Regions from separate parts of the Streptomyces sp. NPDC001920 genome, predicted to be linked through region 2. Evidence: riboswitches for the same ligand, from Rfam matches in the RefSeq annotation. Region 2 holds a riboswitch; each other region holds the start of a gene.
What was found. A riboswitch is a leader RNA that binds a small molecule or an ion and turns the genes downstream of it on or off. The one in region 2 is predicted to bind cyclic di-AMP.
Positions count from the first base shown of each region.

Region 1: another riboswitch for cyclic di-AMP. It lies ahead of ACWCPI_RS26780 (transglycosylase family protein); the one in region 2 lies ahead of ACWCPI_RS05955 (transglycosylase SLT domain-containing protein).
Region 3: another riboswitch for cyclic di-AMP. It lies ahead of ACWCPI_RS35290 (M23 family metallopeptidase); the one in region 2 lies ahead of ACWCPI_RS05955 (transglycosylase SLT domain-containing protein).

Region 1 covers NZ_JBSFEP010000016.1:90,354-95,656, reverse strand. Annotated here, with positions in the region: gene ACWCPI_RS26790 (FtsB family cell division protein) at 1-202, opposite strand, end outside; gene eno (phosphopyruvate hydratase) at 300-1,580, opposite strand; gene ACWCPI_RS26780 (transglycosylase family protein) at 1,964-2,650, opposite strand; cyclic di-AMP (ydaO/yuaA leader) riboswitch at 2,655-2,854, opposite strand; gene ACWCPI_RS26775 (transglycosylase family protein) at 3,064-4,113, opposite strand; gene ACWCPI_RS26770 (cytochrome P450 family protein) at 4,281-5,303, opposite strand, start outside.
Region 2 covers NZ_JBSFEP010000003.1:148,166-153,468, forward strand. Annotated here, with positions in the region: gene fahA (fumarylacetoacetase) at 15-1,235, opposite strand; gene ACWCPI_RS05945 (carboxymuconolactone decarboxylase family protein) at 1,471-1,734, shown strand; gene ACWCPI_RS05950 (HAD family hydrolase) at 1,971-2,801, shown strand; gene ACWCPI_RS05955 (transglycosylase SLT domain-containing protein) at 2,851-3,615, opposite strand; cyclic di-AMP (ydaO/yuaA leader) riboswitch at 3,621-3,795, opposite strand; gene ACWCPI_RS05960 (polyprenyl synthetase family protein) at 4,720-5,303, shown strand, end outside.
Region 3 covers NZ_JBSFEP010000029.1:5,059-10,361, forward strand. Annotated here, with positions in the region: gene ACWCPI_RS35280 (tyrosine-protein phosphatase) at 1-167, opposite strand, end outside; gene ACWCPI_RS35285 (alpha-galactosidase) at 351-2,420, shown strand; cyclic di-AMP (ydaO/yuaA leader) riboswitch at 2,721-2,886, shown strand; gene ACWCPI_RS35290 (M23 family metallopeptidase) at 2,891-3,841, shown strand; gene ACWCPI_RS35295 (SGNH/GDSL hydrolase family protein) at 4,159-4,944, shown strand; gene ACWCPI_RS35300 (TetR/AcrR family transcriptional regulator) at 5,045-5,303, opposite strand, start outside.

The DNA of each region.
Region 1 (5,303 bases), on a different contig from region 2:
GGGAGACGTACTGCCTTATGGGGTAGGCCAGCGCCACCACCATGGAGCAGACGACCAGCGCGAGCAGGGCGGCGCGTCCGGTGAGCCTGGAGCGCCGGGCCTGCCGCTTGGTCTGGGAGCGGTAGACACGGGCAGCCGTCTGCTCGCCGAGCAACCGGATCCTGGTCGCGGTGGAGAACCGGTCCCGGTCCTTGACGGCCATGTCCCGCCTCCCGTTTCACACGCGTACGTCCCCGCACACGGTACGGGACCGGTACGGGGACGTACGTACGACTGGCTAAGGATTGACCCTTTACGGCTCAGCCCTTGAAGCGCGGGAAGGCGCTGCGGCCGGCGTACACCGCGGCGTCGTCGAGGATCTCCTCGATGCGCAGCAGCTGGTTGTACTTGGCGACGCGGTCCGAGCGGGCGGGGGCGCCGGTCTTGATCTGGCCGCAGTTCACGGCGACGGCGAGGTCGGCGATGGTGACGTCCTCGGTCTCGCCGGAGCGGTGGGACATCATGCACTTGAAGCCGTTGCGCTGGGCCAGCTCGACGGCGTCCAGGGTCTCGGTGAGCGAACCGATCTGGTTGACCTTGACCAGCAGGGCGTTGGCGGCGCCCTCCTCGATGCCGCGGGCCAGGCGCTCGGGGTTGGTGACGAACAGGTCGTCGCCGACGAGCTGGACCTTGTCGCCGAGGCGCTCGGTGATGGTCTTCCAGCCGTCCCAGTCGTCCTCGAACAGCGGGTCCTCGATGGAGACGAGCGGGTACGCGTCGACGAGCTCCGCGTAGTAGTCCGTCATCTCGGCGGCGGAGCGCTCCTTGCCCTCGAAGACGTAGACGCCGTCCTTGTAGAACTCGGAGGCGGCGACGTCGAGCGCCAGGGCGATCTGCTCGCCGGGGGTGTAGCCGGCCTCCTTGACGGCCTCCAGGATGAGGTCGAGGGCGGCGCGGTTGGAGTCCAGGTTCGGGGCGAAGCCGCCCTCGTCGCCGAGGCCGGTGTTCAGGCCCTTGCGCTTCAGCACCTTCTTGAGGGTGTGGTAGACCTCGGCGCCCCAGCGCAGCGCCTCGGAGAAGGTCTCCGCGCCGATCGGGGCGATCATGAACTCCTGGATGTCCACGTTGGTGTCGGCGTGCGAGCCGCCGTTCAGGATGTTCATCATCGGCACCGGCAGCAGGTGCGCGTTGGGGCCGCCCAGGTAGCGGAAGAGCGGGAGGTCGCTGGCCTCGGAGGCGGCGTGGGCGACGGCGAGCGAGACGCCGAGGATGGCGTTGGCGCCGAGGGAGCCCTTGTTGTCGGTGGCGTCCAGGTCGAACATGGCCTGGTCGATCAGGCGCTGCTCGGTGGCGTCGTAGCCGACCAGCTCCGGGCCGATCTGCTCGATGACGGCGAGGACGGCCTTCTCGACGCCCTTGCCGAGGTAGCGGTTGGGGTCACCGTCGCGGAGCTCGATGGCCTCGAAGGCGCCGGTGGAGGCGCCGGACGGGACGGCGGCACGACCCGTGCTGCCGTCGTCGAGGCCGACCTCGACCTCGACCGTGGGATTGCCTCGGGAGTCCAGGATTTCCCGGGCTACGACGACGTCGATGGACGGCACGAGCATCTCCTTCTTGGGATGTGACGCGATGTGTCGCTGGTGGTGCGGGCACGTGGCCTCGCGCCTAGAGCCTAACCGCCCCCGGGACATCGGTCGGCGAGCGACCGTCCCGTGGACAGACTGACGGTACACATTGTTCCCAGGCGGAACAAAGAGGCTTCCGGATGACGGACGGGAAACGAATCCGGAGCGAAGACCGATGGAAGGATCCGCCCGCGCCGTCGGGTGACCGGGCGCGGACAGAGAAAAGCCCCGCCCCGGCGCGTACGGGGGAACACGCACCGGAGCGGGGAGTCCGTGAGGACGGGGGGGGTGGCCCTCACGGGGTCCTGGCTTCGAGGTCCACGGATGTGAGGGCGCCGGGGTTCAGCTGTCGGCCCGAATTACTTCAGGTGCAGCTGCTGACCCGGGTAGATCAGGTTGGCGTCCTGGACGATGTCCTTGTTCAGCTGGAAGAGCTTCTCCCAGCCGCCCTTGACGTCGCGCTCCTGGGCGATCGAGCTGAGGCTGTCACCCTTGGCGACCTTGTACTCGCCGTCGCCCTTCTTGACCTTCTTGCCGGTCGGGGTGGTGACGGTCTTGTCCTTCTCGGCGGCCGGGCGCTCGGCGGAGCGGGAGGCCGACTGCTGCTCGGTGGAGCGGGTGGTGGTCTCGGAGCTCTGCGAGGAGTCGCTCGACGAGGCGCCGGAGTAGGCGGCGTTCGACAGGCCGGTGCCGCAGTGCGGCCAGGCGCCCTTGCCCTGGCCGGCGAGGACCTTCTCGGCTATCTCGATCTGCTGGGCCTTGGTGGCCTGGTCGGCGGTGGAGGCGTACTGGGTGCCGCCGTACGCGGCCCAGGTCGAGGCGGAGAACTGCAGACCGCCGTAGTAGCCGTTGCCGGTGTTGATCGACCAGTTGCCGCCGGACTCGCACTGGGCGACGGCGTCCCACTCGGAGGCGGTGGCGGCCGAGGCGCTGCCCGCGGCCATCAGCGGGGCGGCGACGGCGGCGGCGCCGGTGACGCCGACGACGGCGATGGCACGGGCGGCCTTGGACGGACGACGGTGCTTGCCCTTGCTGGAAAACAGCATGGAGAGATCCCCTCACCGACGCCTACGAGGTGAGCTGTCGGGTTCGGGCCGGTTGAGTTGCCCGGCCGCGCACGCTCGCCTCTCGGCTGCTGTTGCGCGGCTTCACCCCGAGCCGGCTCCGGCCGTGCGGCCCCGAAGGGCCTCAACTGCCGGACCCGGCGCAAACCTTGGGTCCCCCGCTCCTGCCTACGGCGCTTGACGCGACGACTGTTCCCGTACGGCCGCCGGCAGGATTCGGCGTGACGGCCATCGGGGCCCGCACTGGTGGCGAGCGGTCACGACCGTAGACACGCGATTCGCGGAATTTCAAAGACGATCAGGGCTTCTGAGATCTATCTCTCACTACATTTAAAACGGACATTCAGGAGCGAAACGTGACGCGAACTCCCGCAGTTTTTCGCCCTGTTCGGCACCTATTCGGTCGGGACGTCCAGGGTCTGACCGGGGAAGATGTCGTTGGCGTCGGCGCCGATGGCGTCCTTGTTCGCGTCGTACAGCGCACGCCACCCGCCGTCGAGCTCAAGGGAGTCGGCGATGGAGGCCAGGGTGTCCCCCGGGCGGACGCTGTACGAGGCGTGGCGGCCGGAGGGCTTGGCGGCGCCGTCGACGGCCTCGCTCTCGTCGGCACTGGCTCCGCGATGACGCCCGGAGCCGGTGGTCGCGTCCTCGATCGACCCGGTGTCGACCAGGCTCCAGGAGCCCGCCGCCTGCCCCAAGTCGTCCCGATTGTCCCCCTTGGGGGCCTCTACGGGAGAGCTGTCCGGCGACTGCGCGACCCGGGAGTCGGGCGACGTGTCCGCCTTCTCGGACTTCTCGGCCCTTGGGGGTGACGAGGGAGACGAAGAGGAGCTATCGGGCGATTCGGACGATTCATCAGAAGAGCCGCTCGGCGAGTTCGAGTCACCCGACGGAGTCGAGGCGCCGGAAGAGTTCGAAGAACCGGAAGAACCGGATGAGTTCGATGAACCGGACGAACTGGACGATCCGGACGAATCCGACCGGCCTGGCGAGTCGAGCAATCCGGATGACCCGGAAACCTCGGACGGCGAGTCCTCCTCCACACCGGTGTCGAGGTCGACCGACCCCGACTGCTTGGTGAGGCCGTTGAGGACCGCACAGGTGCCCCAGGGGCTGGTTCCCCGGTCCGCGAGGATCTCCTGCGCCACGGCGATCTGCTGGGAACGGCTCGCCAGATCGGGGCTCGCCGCGTAGTCGAGACCGCCGTACTCGTCCCACTCGTCCTGGGTCAACTGCAGGCCGCCGTACTGCCCGTTGCCGGTGTCCGCGCTCCAGGACCCACCGCTCTCGCAGTCGGCCACCTTGTCCCAGACCGTACCGTCGGCCGCGCTCGCCCCCGTGGCACCGAGGAGCGGGATGGCGATGGCGGAGCCGGTCACTCCGGCCGCGACCAGAAGTGCCGGCGCCTGACGGGGGCGACGGTGACGACCGTTCCCGGAGAGCATGCGGGGACCTTTCGCGAGGCAGCAGTGACCGCGGCGCGTGAAGCGTGGGCGCCGTCGTTGATCCGTGAACGTATAGGCAGACGATCACTTGTCACAAGTTAATGCCGCACAGATCACGTGAAGATCACAGAGGTGAGTGCGTGTCACGTTTGCGGAGGTGGACACACTCACCCAACTGGGGTGAATCGCACCGGAAGTGTTCGCAGCCCCCGCATGATGAGGCCGCCGCGCCACCGCAACTCGGCCGGGTCCACCGCGAGTTGCAGGTCCGGGAGCCGGGTCAGCAGGGTCGCGAGGGCGGTCTGGCCCTCCAGGCGGGCCAGCGGTGCGCCGAGGCAGTAGTGGATGCCATGGCCGTACCCGAGGTGCTGGTTGTCGCGGCGGCCGAGGTCGAGGACGTCGGGGTCGGCGAACCGCTCCGGGTCCCGGTCGGCGGCGGCCAGGACGACCAGGACGGGGTCGCCGGATGCGATCCGCTGCCCGCCGATGGTGAGCGGCTCCATGGCGAACCGCCACGTGGCGAGCTCGACGGGGCCGTCGTAGCGCAGGAGTTCCTCCACTCCTGTTTCGAGGAGGGCCGTTTCCTGGGCGGCCAGGGAACGCTGGAGGCGGGCGCGCTGCTCGGGGTGCGTCAGCAGGGCGTAGGTGCCGTTGCCGATGAGATTGACGGTGGTCTCGAAACCGGCGAACAGCAGGATGAAGGCCATGGCGGCGGCCTCGTTCTCGGTGAGGTGCTCGCCGTGGTCGGAGGCGCGGATGAGGCCGGAGATGAGGTCCTCGCCGGGTGCGGGGGTGTCCGGGAGTGCCTCGCGCTTGCGGTGGATGAGGTCGGCGAGATAGCCGCGCATCTTCTTCACCGATCGCGCGACACCGCCCCTCGGGCCGCCCTGGTGACGGATCATCATGCCCGCCCAGTCCCGGAAGTCGTCCTGATCCTCTCGGGGAACGCCGAGCAGGTCGCAGATGGCGTAGATGGGGAGCGGGAAGGCGAACTCGTGGATGAGGTCGGCCTCCCCCTTGTCCGCGAACCCGTCGATGAGGCTGTCGGTGAGCTCCTGCACGCGGGGGGCGAACTCGGCGACCCGGCGCGGGGTGAACGCCTTGCTGACCAGACGGCGCAGCCTGGTGTGGTCCGGCGGGTCGATGTTGAGCAGGTGCGTCATGAGCTCGGCCTTGCGCTCACCGGGGAT
Region 2 (5,303 bases):
GGGAGCCCCCGGCATCACCCCGCCACGATCCGCCCCGTGACCTCGCCCAGCCCCACCCGGACCCCGCCCGGCCCCGGAGCCCAGGCGGACATCGTCACCACGTCGCCGTCCTCCAGGAACGTCCGCTTGCCGTCCGGCAGCTCCAGGGGATCCCGGCCGTTCCACGTCAGCTCCAGCAGAGACCCGCGCTCGCGTTCGGTCGGGCCGCTCACCGTGCCCGAGCCAAACAGGTCGCCCGTGCGCAGGGAAGCCCCGTTCACGGTCATGTGGGCCAGTTGCTGGGCGGCCGTCCAGTACATGGAGGAGAAGGGAGGTTCCGAGATCACATGGCCGTTGACGGCCACCGAGATACGCAGGTCGTAGCCACCGGGTTCTGTCTCGGAACCCGAGTCGTCCAGGTACGGCAGCAGCGGGTGGGTGCGCTCGGGCGGTGCCACGCGCGCATCCTCCAGGGCGTCGAGGGGGGTGATCCACGCCGACACCGACGTGGCGAAGGACTTGCCGAGGAACGGGCCAAGGGGGACGTACTCCCACGCCTGGATGTCACGAGCCGACCAGTCGTTGAGCAGGCACAGACCGAAGACGTGCTCCCGGAAGTCGCCCAGTGCCACCGGCCTGCCCATCGGAGACGGTGTGCCGACCACGAAGCCGACCTCGGCCTCGATGTCCAGGCGGACCGACGGGCCGAAGACCGGAGCCGCGTCAGTGGGCGCCTTGCGCTGGCCGGACGGCCGTACGACATCCGTGCCGGACACGACGACCGTGCCCGCACGGCCGTGATAACCGATCGGCAGGTGCTTCCAGTTGGGGGTCAGGGAGTCCGCCGCGTCGGGGCGGAAGATCTGGCCGACGTTCCGGGCGTGGTTCTCGGAGGCGTAGAAGTCGACGTAGTCCGCGACCTCGAAGGGGAGGTGCAACGAGACCGACGACAGCGGATGGAAGAACTCCGTGATGGCCTCCTGGTGCGCCGGCACCGTCACCCAGGCTGTCAGCGCGCGCCGGACGTCCGACCAGGTGGTGGGGCCCGCGGCGAGCAGAGGGTTCAGCGAGTCCTGTGCCAGCAGTGGGGCGTACGGCGAGCCGAGTGCGTGGGCCGCCCCGCCCGCGTCGAGGACGTGGTCGCCGAGCCGGACGCCGACCCGGCGTGCGGCGTCCGAGCCGGGGAGGGAGAAGACGCCGTACGGAAGGTTGTGCGTACCGAAGGGGTCGCCCTCGGGGAGATCGAAGGGGGGCATGGGGTCGTGCCTCACTCTCATCCGCTCCGTGTGCCATGTGGTCGGGCCACACGTTACGTGTGAGGCACCCCTCTTGGGCAGTGCCGATTTTCGCGTCGCCGGTCGTGAATCACCAGGTCGCCGCACACGGCGCCGGGCTTCGGGGGATCCGCGGCGGCCGATGTGCCGCCGGTTCGTCATGACCGGCGAGAGCGGTCCGGTCTGCCGCAGGGCTGAATGCCGGCCAGATCGACGGGTGCGGCGCCTGTGCGCGCACGGCCACACGGCCGACCTGCGCAAGGCGGGGACGAGCGACGAGCGGACCGATGCCGTCTCGGCGTGGCGGGAGGCGCCCGGGTTCACCGACGCCGAGCGGGCCGCACTGCGGCTGACCGAGGCGATGACGAGGCTCGCGGACCGTTCGCACGAGTCGCTTCCGCAGGAGCTGTGGATCGAAGTGGCCTACCACTGCGACGAGAAGGAGCCGACCACTTCGAAGAGAAGGAGTTGTCAGCGCTGATCCTCACCATCTCCGTCTCCAACATGTTCAACCGCATCAACACCACGATCAACGAGCCGGCGGGCACCACGTGGGGGTGAAATCGCAGCAAGGGGAAGGAAGTTGTCGCACGGGAACAGAAACGGAAAAAGAAGGGGGAGTGGCTGGGAAACCGGAACAGGTGTCAACACATGTGAACACAGCAGCCGTCCGGTTCACGTCGAGTCGACGGGGCGTCCTGTCCGTATTCTCTGATCATGGCCGCACCTATCGCATATTCACTCATCGCCACTGACCTCGACGGGACCCTGCTCCGAGGCGACGACACGCACTCGGACCGGTCCGTCGACGCGCTTGCGCTGGCGGCGGCGGCCGGTGCCCAGCACCTCGTCGTGACCGGGCGGCCGGCGCCAAGGGTGCGGCCGCTCCTCGACGCCCTGGGCAGTACGGGGCTCGCGGTGTGCGGGCAGGGTGCGCAGTTGTACGACGCCGGATCGGACCGGCTGCTGTGGTCCATCACCCTGGACCGGGAGTTGGCGGAGACCGCGCTCGGCAAGATCGAGGCGGAGGTGGGGCAGGTGTACGCGGCCGTCGACCAGGACGGGGTAGACGGGCTCACGCTCATCGAGCCCGGCTATCTGATGCCCCACCCGACTTTGCCCGCGGTGCGGGTCGGGCGTCGCGAGGACCTGTGGTGCGAGCCGATCAGCAAGGTGCTGCTGCGTCATCCGACCTTGTCGGACGACGAGTTGGCGGCCACGGCGCGGGCGGTGGTCGGTTCTCTCGCCACCGTCACCATGTCGGGGCCGGGGACCGTCGAACTCCAGCCATGCGGCGTCACCAAGGCGACCGGTCTCGCGCTCGCCGCCGACCATCTCGGCCTGGGCGCGCACGAGACCATCGCCTTCGGTGACATGCCCAATGACATCCCCATGTTCGACTGGGCCGCCCACGGTGTCGCGATGGCCAACGCCCACCCCGAACTCAAGGCGGTGGCCGACGAGATCACCCTCTCGAACGAGGACGACGGCATCGCCGTCGTCCTTGAGCGGCTGTTCGTGGGGAGCCTGGCCGACTTCGCCCAGTAGGCAGTAGGCAGTAGGCCCGGCCCCGGGCGGGGGCCGGGCCGTCCGCGGTCTAGTAGGGCCCGTTCACGTTGTCGATCGAGCCGTACCGCGCGGCCGCGTAGTTGCACGCGGCGGTGATGTTCGCGACCGGGTCGAAGGGGTCGTACGCCGTGCCCGGCACGTGGTACGCCGCGAAGGTCGGGTCGATGACCTGCAGGAGGCCCTTGGACGGGGTGCCCGCCACGGCGTTGGAGTCCCAGTTGTTGATGGCGGCCGGGTTGCCGGACGACTCACGCAGGATGTTGCGGTGAATGCCCTCGTAGGAACCCGGAATTCCCTTTTGCGCCATGATGTCCAGCGCTTCGCGGATCCAGCCGTCCAGGTTGTCGGGGTACGTCTTGGCGGCGGCCTGGGTGGCGCGGGCCACGCTGGACTTCTTGGCCGGCGCGGACGCCTTGTCCGCCGTCTTGCCCGGCACCTTGGTGGCCCGGACCTTCAGGTCGAGGCCCGGGTGGATCAGCCGGGGGTTGTCGCCGATGGCCTCGCGGTTGTCCTTGTAGAGCTGGCGCCAGCCGCCCTGCGCGTCGTACCGCTCCGCGATGCCGTAGAGCGAGTCGCCCTTCTTCGTGGTGTACGTGAGGGTCTTGGCCTTCACGGCGGACGGCGCGGACTGAGGTGCCGTCTGCAGGGTGCTGGGGACCTTGGCCGGCTCGGCGGCGGTGGCGTTGGTCGCGCTCAGCAGCGGGAGGGCGAGGGCGGCGGTTCCGGTTCCGGCGGCGACGACGCGTCGGGTGAGCGGGTTGGTACGGGGGCGGCGGTGCTTGCCTCGGGGCATGGCGCTGTTCCTCTCCGGTGCCTGCGAGGTGAGCTGTCGGGTTCGGGCGGGAGATGCCCGGCGTGCCGCCCTGGGACGGCACGACTTCACCCCAGCCGGGCCCGTGCCATCGAGGCGTCGGGTCCGGCGACTTACCTGGGTCCCCCGCTCCTGCCGTGCGTGAATGAGTGCGTAGGTGGCTGACTCGGGCGGCGGCAGGATTCGGCGTCCGCCCGACTGAGCGGGAACGTATGCGAGAGCACATGTCGGGAACAAGTGCCGTGGTCACTTGTTGGGCGGGTTGACCATGATCGGACACCTATGGGGCGCTTGATCCTTTGCGGTTGCCAAGCCTCAACTTGCGTGTGTTGCAAGGGGACGCGGGGTGGGGGTGATCGACCGGGATGAGGGTGGCGCGTGACTCAACTCACTGGTCTCCACAAGAGCGGCAAATCGGGCAATGGATCCAACTCGCCCTCAAATGACCGTATCTGGAGTCCGTTTTTCCCGTGTGCGGCGGAAAAGGGAGCCTTCGTGCCGTCTTGTGTTACGCACCCGGATGGGCCGACCCCGTGTCAACACGTGGAAGGTCCGGCTCACTTCACGCGCAAGGGCTGGCTCGCATCGAACTCGCGGCCGTGTCGGGTGTGGGACGGAACCTCGGACGCGGTGCGTGTCGTTGTCATGGTGATCGTCCGTGGTTCCTGTCCTGCTGTGGGTACTCGACGGGTGTCGGCGCGGGCCCGCCCGGAGGGGCGTCTCGAAGGGGGAGGGATGTGCGGATGTGCGCGAGGGTGAATCTCGCCGGGGTGACGGACGGCGCTTCGATTCGGCATGTCCATGACGGCATGGAAGGCTTCGCGTGCGTGGCGCTCGCGCCGGTCGAGGGGTTCCCGTGTCGCGGCCGCGTCAGGATTGTGGATGCTATTTACCTATAAGGGGATAGGTATCCGGCCTTATCGGGTGATCAAAAACATACCGGTCGTGATCCGATACCGCCCATGGTGGACGGGTGGGCGGCATCGGTGATCGAAACGTGACCGGATACGCTGACTTGAGTGATGGCAGCGACCTATCGACAAACCGTGTAACCGCCAGCAGACACCAGCAGACAGGAGACCCCTCGTGACCGTCGTCGGGCCGTTCGGGCTGAGCGTGCGGGACCAGGCTCTGGAAGCCGATGTCCAGGCCGGATTGGCGGCTGTCGAGGAGGGATTGCTCGAAGCCACCAAGAGTGAGGTCCCCTTCATCACCGAGGCCGCCCAGCACCTGGTACGGGCGGGCGGAAAGCGGTTCCGGCCGCTGCTCGTGATGCTCGCCGCCCAGTTCGGGGACCCCGATGCGCCGGGGATCGTGCCGTCGGCCGTGGTCGTGGAGCTGACGCACCTGGCGACGCTGTACCACGACGACGTCATGGACGAGGCCGCTGTGCGGCGCGGCGTGGACAGCGCGAACACGCGCTGGGGCAACTCCGTCGCCGTCCTGACCGGGGACTTCCTGTTCGCGCGGGCCTCGCACATCCTGGCCGACCTCGGGCCCGAGGCGGTGCGGGTGCAGGCCGAGGCGTTCGAGCGGCTGGTCACCGGGCAGATCCTGGAGACGGCGGGGCCGCAGGACGGGCGGGATCCGGTCGAGCACTACCTGGATGTGCTGAGCGGCAAGACCGGCTCGCTGGTGGCGGTGTCGTGCCGGTTCGGGGCGATGATGTC
Region 3 (5,303 bases), on a different contig from region 2:
GCGCCGAGGAACGCGGCGTCGTCCTCGGTCGCGTGTGCCAGGTGACCGCTGCGGAACAGCACGCCGTGCCGCACCCGTCGTCCGTCCACCGTCGGCAGTCCGCCCACATCGCGGAAATTGCGGACACCGGCCAGTTCGGGCTCGGTCGACGGGATCTGCTGCGTCACGGGGGCTCCCTCCCAGTCGGCCCCGGCGGCGCGGCTCGACGATGCGGCCGACGGGGTGCGCTCTCGACGATACGACATCGGTTCCTGGGGCAATGAGTTTGTCCACAGGCGTTGCCTCGGGGTGGTCGGACCCTTGATGATGTTGGTACTTGATGGCAACTGTTCGAATCTGTGGGGAGCTCGATGCTGGAGATCTCAGCCAATGGCCGCACTTGGCTCCTGACCGGGCCGACCAGCGGATACGCCCTGCATCTGACCGACGGCGACGAACTGCTGCACCTCCACTGGGGGCCCCGGATCGCGCTGGCCGACGCCGAGGCCCTCGCGGTGAGTCCGCTGCCCGAATACCGGCCCTTCGAGTCCCCGCTCGACGGGCGCGAGGAGTATCCGGTCGAGGGCGGCCCCCGCTTCGTGCGTCCGGCCCTGTCCGTGCGCACCGACGAGCGGCGCGGCACCGAGTGGGGTTTCGAGCGGTACGACACCGACGGGGACGAGCTGCGGTTGCGCTTCCGTGACGGGGGTCTGCGCATCACCCTGCACTACCGGATGCGCGACGACGTCGTGGAACGCTGGGTGACCCTGGACAACGGGGGACCGGCCCTGGAACTGCTGCGCGCCGACTCGGCCACCTGGACGCTGCCGGACCGGGACGTGTGGCGGCTGTCCCAGCTGCACGGCCGCTGGGGCGCCGAGTCCAGGCTCGTGCGATCGCCCCTCACCTACGGCGAGAAGGTCCTCGGCAGCCGCCGAGGGCACACCGGACACCAGCATCTGCCATGGGTCGCCCTCGACACGGACGCCACCGAGGAGAGCGGCGAGGTCTATGGCTGCGCCCTCGGCTGGTCCGGGTCCTGGCGCATCGCCGTCGCCCAACTCCCGGACGCGCGCGTGCAGATCACCGGCGGCGCCGGACACGACGACTCCGGGCTGCTGCGGCTGGGACCGGGGGAGTCCTTCACGACACCCGTCTTCGCCGGACTGTGGAGCGGGAGCGGCTTCGGCGGAGCGAGCCGGGCCTGGCACGCGTACCAGCGCTCGTACGTCATCCCGGACGCCGACCAGGACCGGCCGGTGCTGTTCAACTCCTGGGAGGCGACGGAGTTCGACATCTCCGAGGAGCAGCAGAGCGTGCTCGCGCGGCGGGCCGCGGCCATCGGCGTCGAACTGTTCGTGGTCGACGACGGCTGGTTCGGGGCACGCACCAGCGACCGCGCCGGACTCGGCGACTGGGTGCCGAACCCCGACCGCTTCCCGTCCGGGCTCAAGCCGCTCGCGGAGTACGTGCACGAGCTCGGCATGCAGTTCGGCATCTGGGTGGAGCCGGAAATGGTCAATCCGGACAGTGAGTTGTATCGCGCCCATCCATCATGGATTCAATATGAAACGGGGCGAAAGCGGACGGAATTCCGCAATCAGCTCGTACTGAACCTCGCCCGCGAGGACGTGCAGGAATACCTGTGGGAGCGGCTCGACGGGCTCCTGTCCAGCGCCCCGATCGACTATGTGAAGTGGGACTTCAACCGCTGCTTCACCGACGCCGGCTGGCCCGGGGAGTCGTACCCGCAACGGCTGTGGGTCGACCACGTGCGGGCTCTGTACGGGCTGCTGGACCGGCTGCGGGCCGCCCACCCGGGCGTCGCCTTCGAGTCCTGCTCGGGTGGGGGCGGGCGGATCGACCTGGGGGTGCTGGGCCGTACGGACCAGGTGTGGACCTCGGACAACACCGACCCGCTCGACCGGCTGGCCGTCCAGCACGGCTTCAGCCAGGTCCACCCCGCCCGCGCCATGGCCGCCTGGGTCACCGACAGCCCCAACGCCATGCTCAATCACCGTGCGAGCTCCCTGCGCTTCCGTTTCGTGAGCGCCATGGCCGGGGTGCTCGGGGTCGGCGGCGACCTCGCCCGCTGGAGCGAGGAGGAACTCGCCGAAGCGCGGGAGTGGGTGGCGCTCTACAAGGAGATCAGGCCCGTGGTGCAGCACGGCGACCTCTACCGGCTGCGGCCTCCGAAGGGTGGGCTGAGCGCGGTGCAGTACGTGCGCGGAGGCGACGCGGTCGTCCTCGCCTGGCTCCAGGCCCAGCGGTTCGGCGAGCCCGTCCCGGCGCTGCGGCTGCGTGCGCTCGACCCGACAGCATCGTATGAATGCCTTGAAACGGGCGAAACGCACAGAGGTGCCGTACTGCTGCATCACGGACTGAAGGTCGGATTGCGTGGCGACCTTGATGCGACGGTTATCCGACTGCGTCGCATCTAGGGGTTCTGTCCGAATTCAGCTCCTTCATTCCAACTCGCTCCGGAGTGAAGGAAGCTGGAGCAGTGTCACGTGAGCAGCGTCATAATCGTGACGGTGCGTTGCTGGTCATGTTCACGTAATCCATATGTGTTTCAAGGAGCTTTGTGTCGGGAGGTGCCCCGCTAATCAACGGAGGGTGACCGATAATTCCCACAAGGGATCAACAGGAACGCATTCGGACGGAACCCCTCACTTGTTCCCGCGCGTCTTCCTCGCTTACGTTCGCCACCCATCCGGACGGACGCCGAATCCTGCCGCCGACCGGATTCCGCGCTAACTCACCCGTGTACGGCAGGAGCGGGGGACCCACAGGTACAACCGCCTGTTCCGGTCTCCGGAACGGCTTGGGGTCAAGTCGCGTCCCGACGCGGCCGGGCATCTCCAGCCCGCACCCGACAGCTCACCTCGCAGGCGCCGGAGAGGAATTCGCCATGCCCGCGAAGGGTAAGCACCGCCGTCCGAAGTCCCCGCGCTTCACCCGCTCCATCGCCGTCGCCGGAACCGGTGGCGCCGCTCTCGCCCTCCCGCTCATCGGTGCCACCGGCGCCCACGCCGCTCCTTCGCAGACCGTTTCGGAAAAGGCCGTTCAGGCCCTTCCGGTCGCCGGACAGAAAGCCGCCGAGAAGAAGGAAACGGCGAAGAAGGCGGATGCGCGGACCTATTCCGTGAAGGTCGGCGACTACCTTTCGAAGATCGCCGACGAGCAGAACGTCGAGGGCGGCTGGAAGAAGCTCTACGCCGACAACCGTGAGGCCGTCGGTGACGACCCGGCGCTGATCCACCCCGGTCTGAAGCTCACCCTCGGTGGCAAGGCCGCGCCGAGCGCCCCCAAGTCGCCGGCGCCGTCCTCCGGCTCGACCGCTTCCAAGCCGTCCAAGCCGTCCAAGTCGTCCCAGTCCTCCAAGTCCTCCAAGTCCACCGCGTCGAAGGCGACCACGGCAGCGCAGAGCGCCGACACCACCGGCACCGCCAATGGCTTCACGGCACCCGTGGCCGGTGCCGCCGTCGGCACCGCCTACAAGGTCGCGGGCAGCATGTGGTCCAGCGGCTACCACACCGGCGTCGACTTCGTCGTCCCGACCGGCACGTCGCTGAAGGCCGTGGGCGCCGGCACGGTCGTCTCCGCCGGCTGGGCCGGCGCGTACGGCAACCAGGTCGTCATCCAGCTCGCCGACGGCCGCTACGCCCAGTACGCCCACCTGTCGTCCCTCTCGGTGTCGAGCGGCCAGTCCGTCACCGCGGGCCAGCAGGTCGGCCTCTCCGGCTCGACCGGCAACTCGACCGGCCCGCACCTGCACTTCGAGATCCGCACCACCCCGGACTACGGCTCGGACCTCGACCCGGTCGCCTACCTCCGTTCGAAGGGCGTCGCCATCGGCTGACGGTCGTCTTGCCGACGCCGTCTGCCTGACACGCAGCCGAAGGCCGGACCCCGATCCCGGGGTCCGGCCTTCGGCGTGTCCGAGGGGAGGTCGGCTCGCCGTCCGGACCGTGTGGAGCCACTTCCGGGTCGGCGACTTCCGGGTCCGGTGGCTGCGTCCGCAACGCACCTGACCAAAGGGTTATTCCGGGTTTGGCGAACACTTGGGAAGTGGCTTATCTCACCGCTCGTCAACCCTGCCCTACGGTCGCGTAGGTCACATTCGAAGGTGAATCATGTGCCGATGTGGCAGACGATTCGAAGAGTGACAGCAGATCAGTGATCGGGTCGTACGTCGCGGTGGGGGACAGCTTCACCGAGGGCGTCGGCGACCCCGGCCCCGACGGGGCGTTCGTCGGCTGGGCCGACCGGTTCGCGGTCCTCCTCGCGGACCGGCGGCCCGAGGGCGACTTCGACTACACCAACCTCGCCGTGCGCGGCAAACTGCTCGACCAGATCGTGGCGGACCAGCTCCCGCAGGCCATCGAAATGGCCCCGGACCTGGTCTCCTTCTGCGCGGGCGGCAACGACATCATCCGGCCCGGCACCGACCCCGACGAGGTCGCCGAGCGGTTCGAGCGGGCCGTCGCCCGGTTGACCTCCGCGGTCGGCACCGTCATGGTGACGACCGGATTCGACACCCGTGGCGTGCCCGTGCTGAAGCATCTGCGCGGCAAGATCGCCACGTACAACGGCCATGTGCGGGCCATCGCCGACCGGTACGGCTGTCCGGTGCTCGACCTGTGGTCCCTGAAGACCGTTCAGGACCGGCGCGCCTGGGACCACGACCGGCTCCACCTGTCTCCGGAAGGGCACACGCGCGTGGCCTTGCGCGCGGGCCAGGTCCTCGGCCTCGATGTGCCGGCCGACCCCGACCAGCCCTGGCCGCCGCTCCCGCCGCGCGGCACTCTGGAGATCCGGCGGGACGACGTCCAGTGGGCGCGCGAGTACCTGGTGCCCTGGATCGGGCGTCGGCTGCGCGGAGAGTCCTCGGGCGACCATGTGACGGCCAAGGGCGCACTGTCGCCGGACGACATCAAGATGCGGATCGACGCGGTGGCTTGAGCCGGCGCTCCGGCGACGTGGGCCGTGCCCGGTTCCAGGGGGCGCGGCCCGCACGGCCGCCGGGTGCCGGCGCCGACCGGTCGGCGGGAGGTCGGCGGCCTCACCGCGTCGCCGCCGCCAACGCCTCCCGCTCCAGCCCCAGTTCCCGGGCCAGCGCCTCGTCCACCCACTCCCGGGCACGCGCGCGTGACACCGCGCCGGAGTACGACGTCAACTGCACGGCGAGCCCGTCGAGAAGCGCCGTGAGGCGCAGGGCCGTGCCGGTGGGGTCCGGGCAGTCGAACTCACCCGCGGCCACGCCCTGCGCGAGCACCTCGGTGAGGGCGGCCTTCCACTGCCGGTCGAGGTCCCGTGTGACC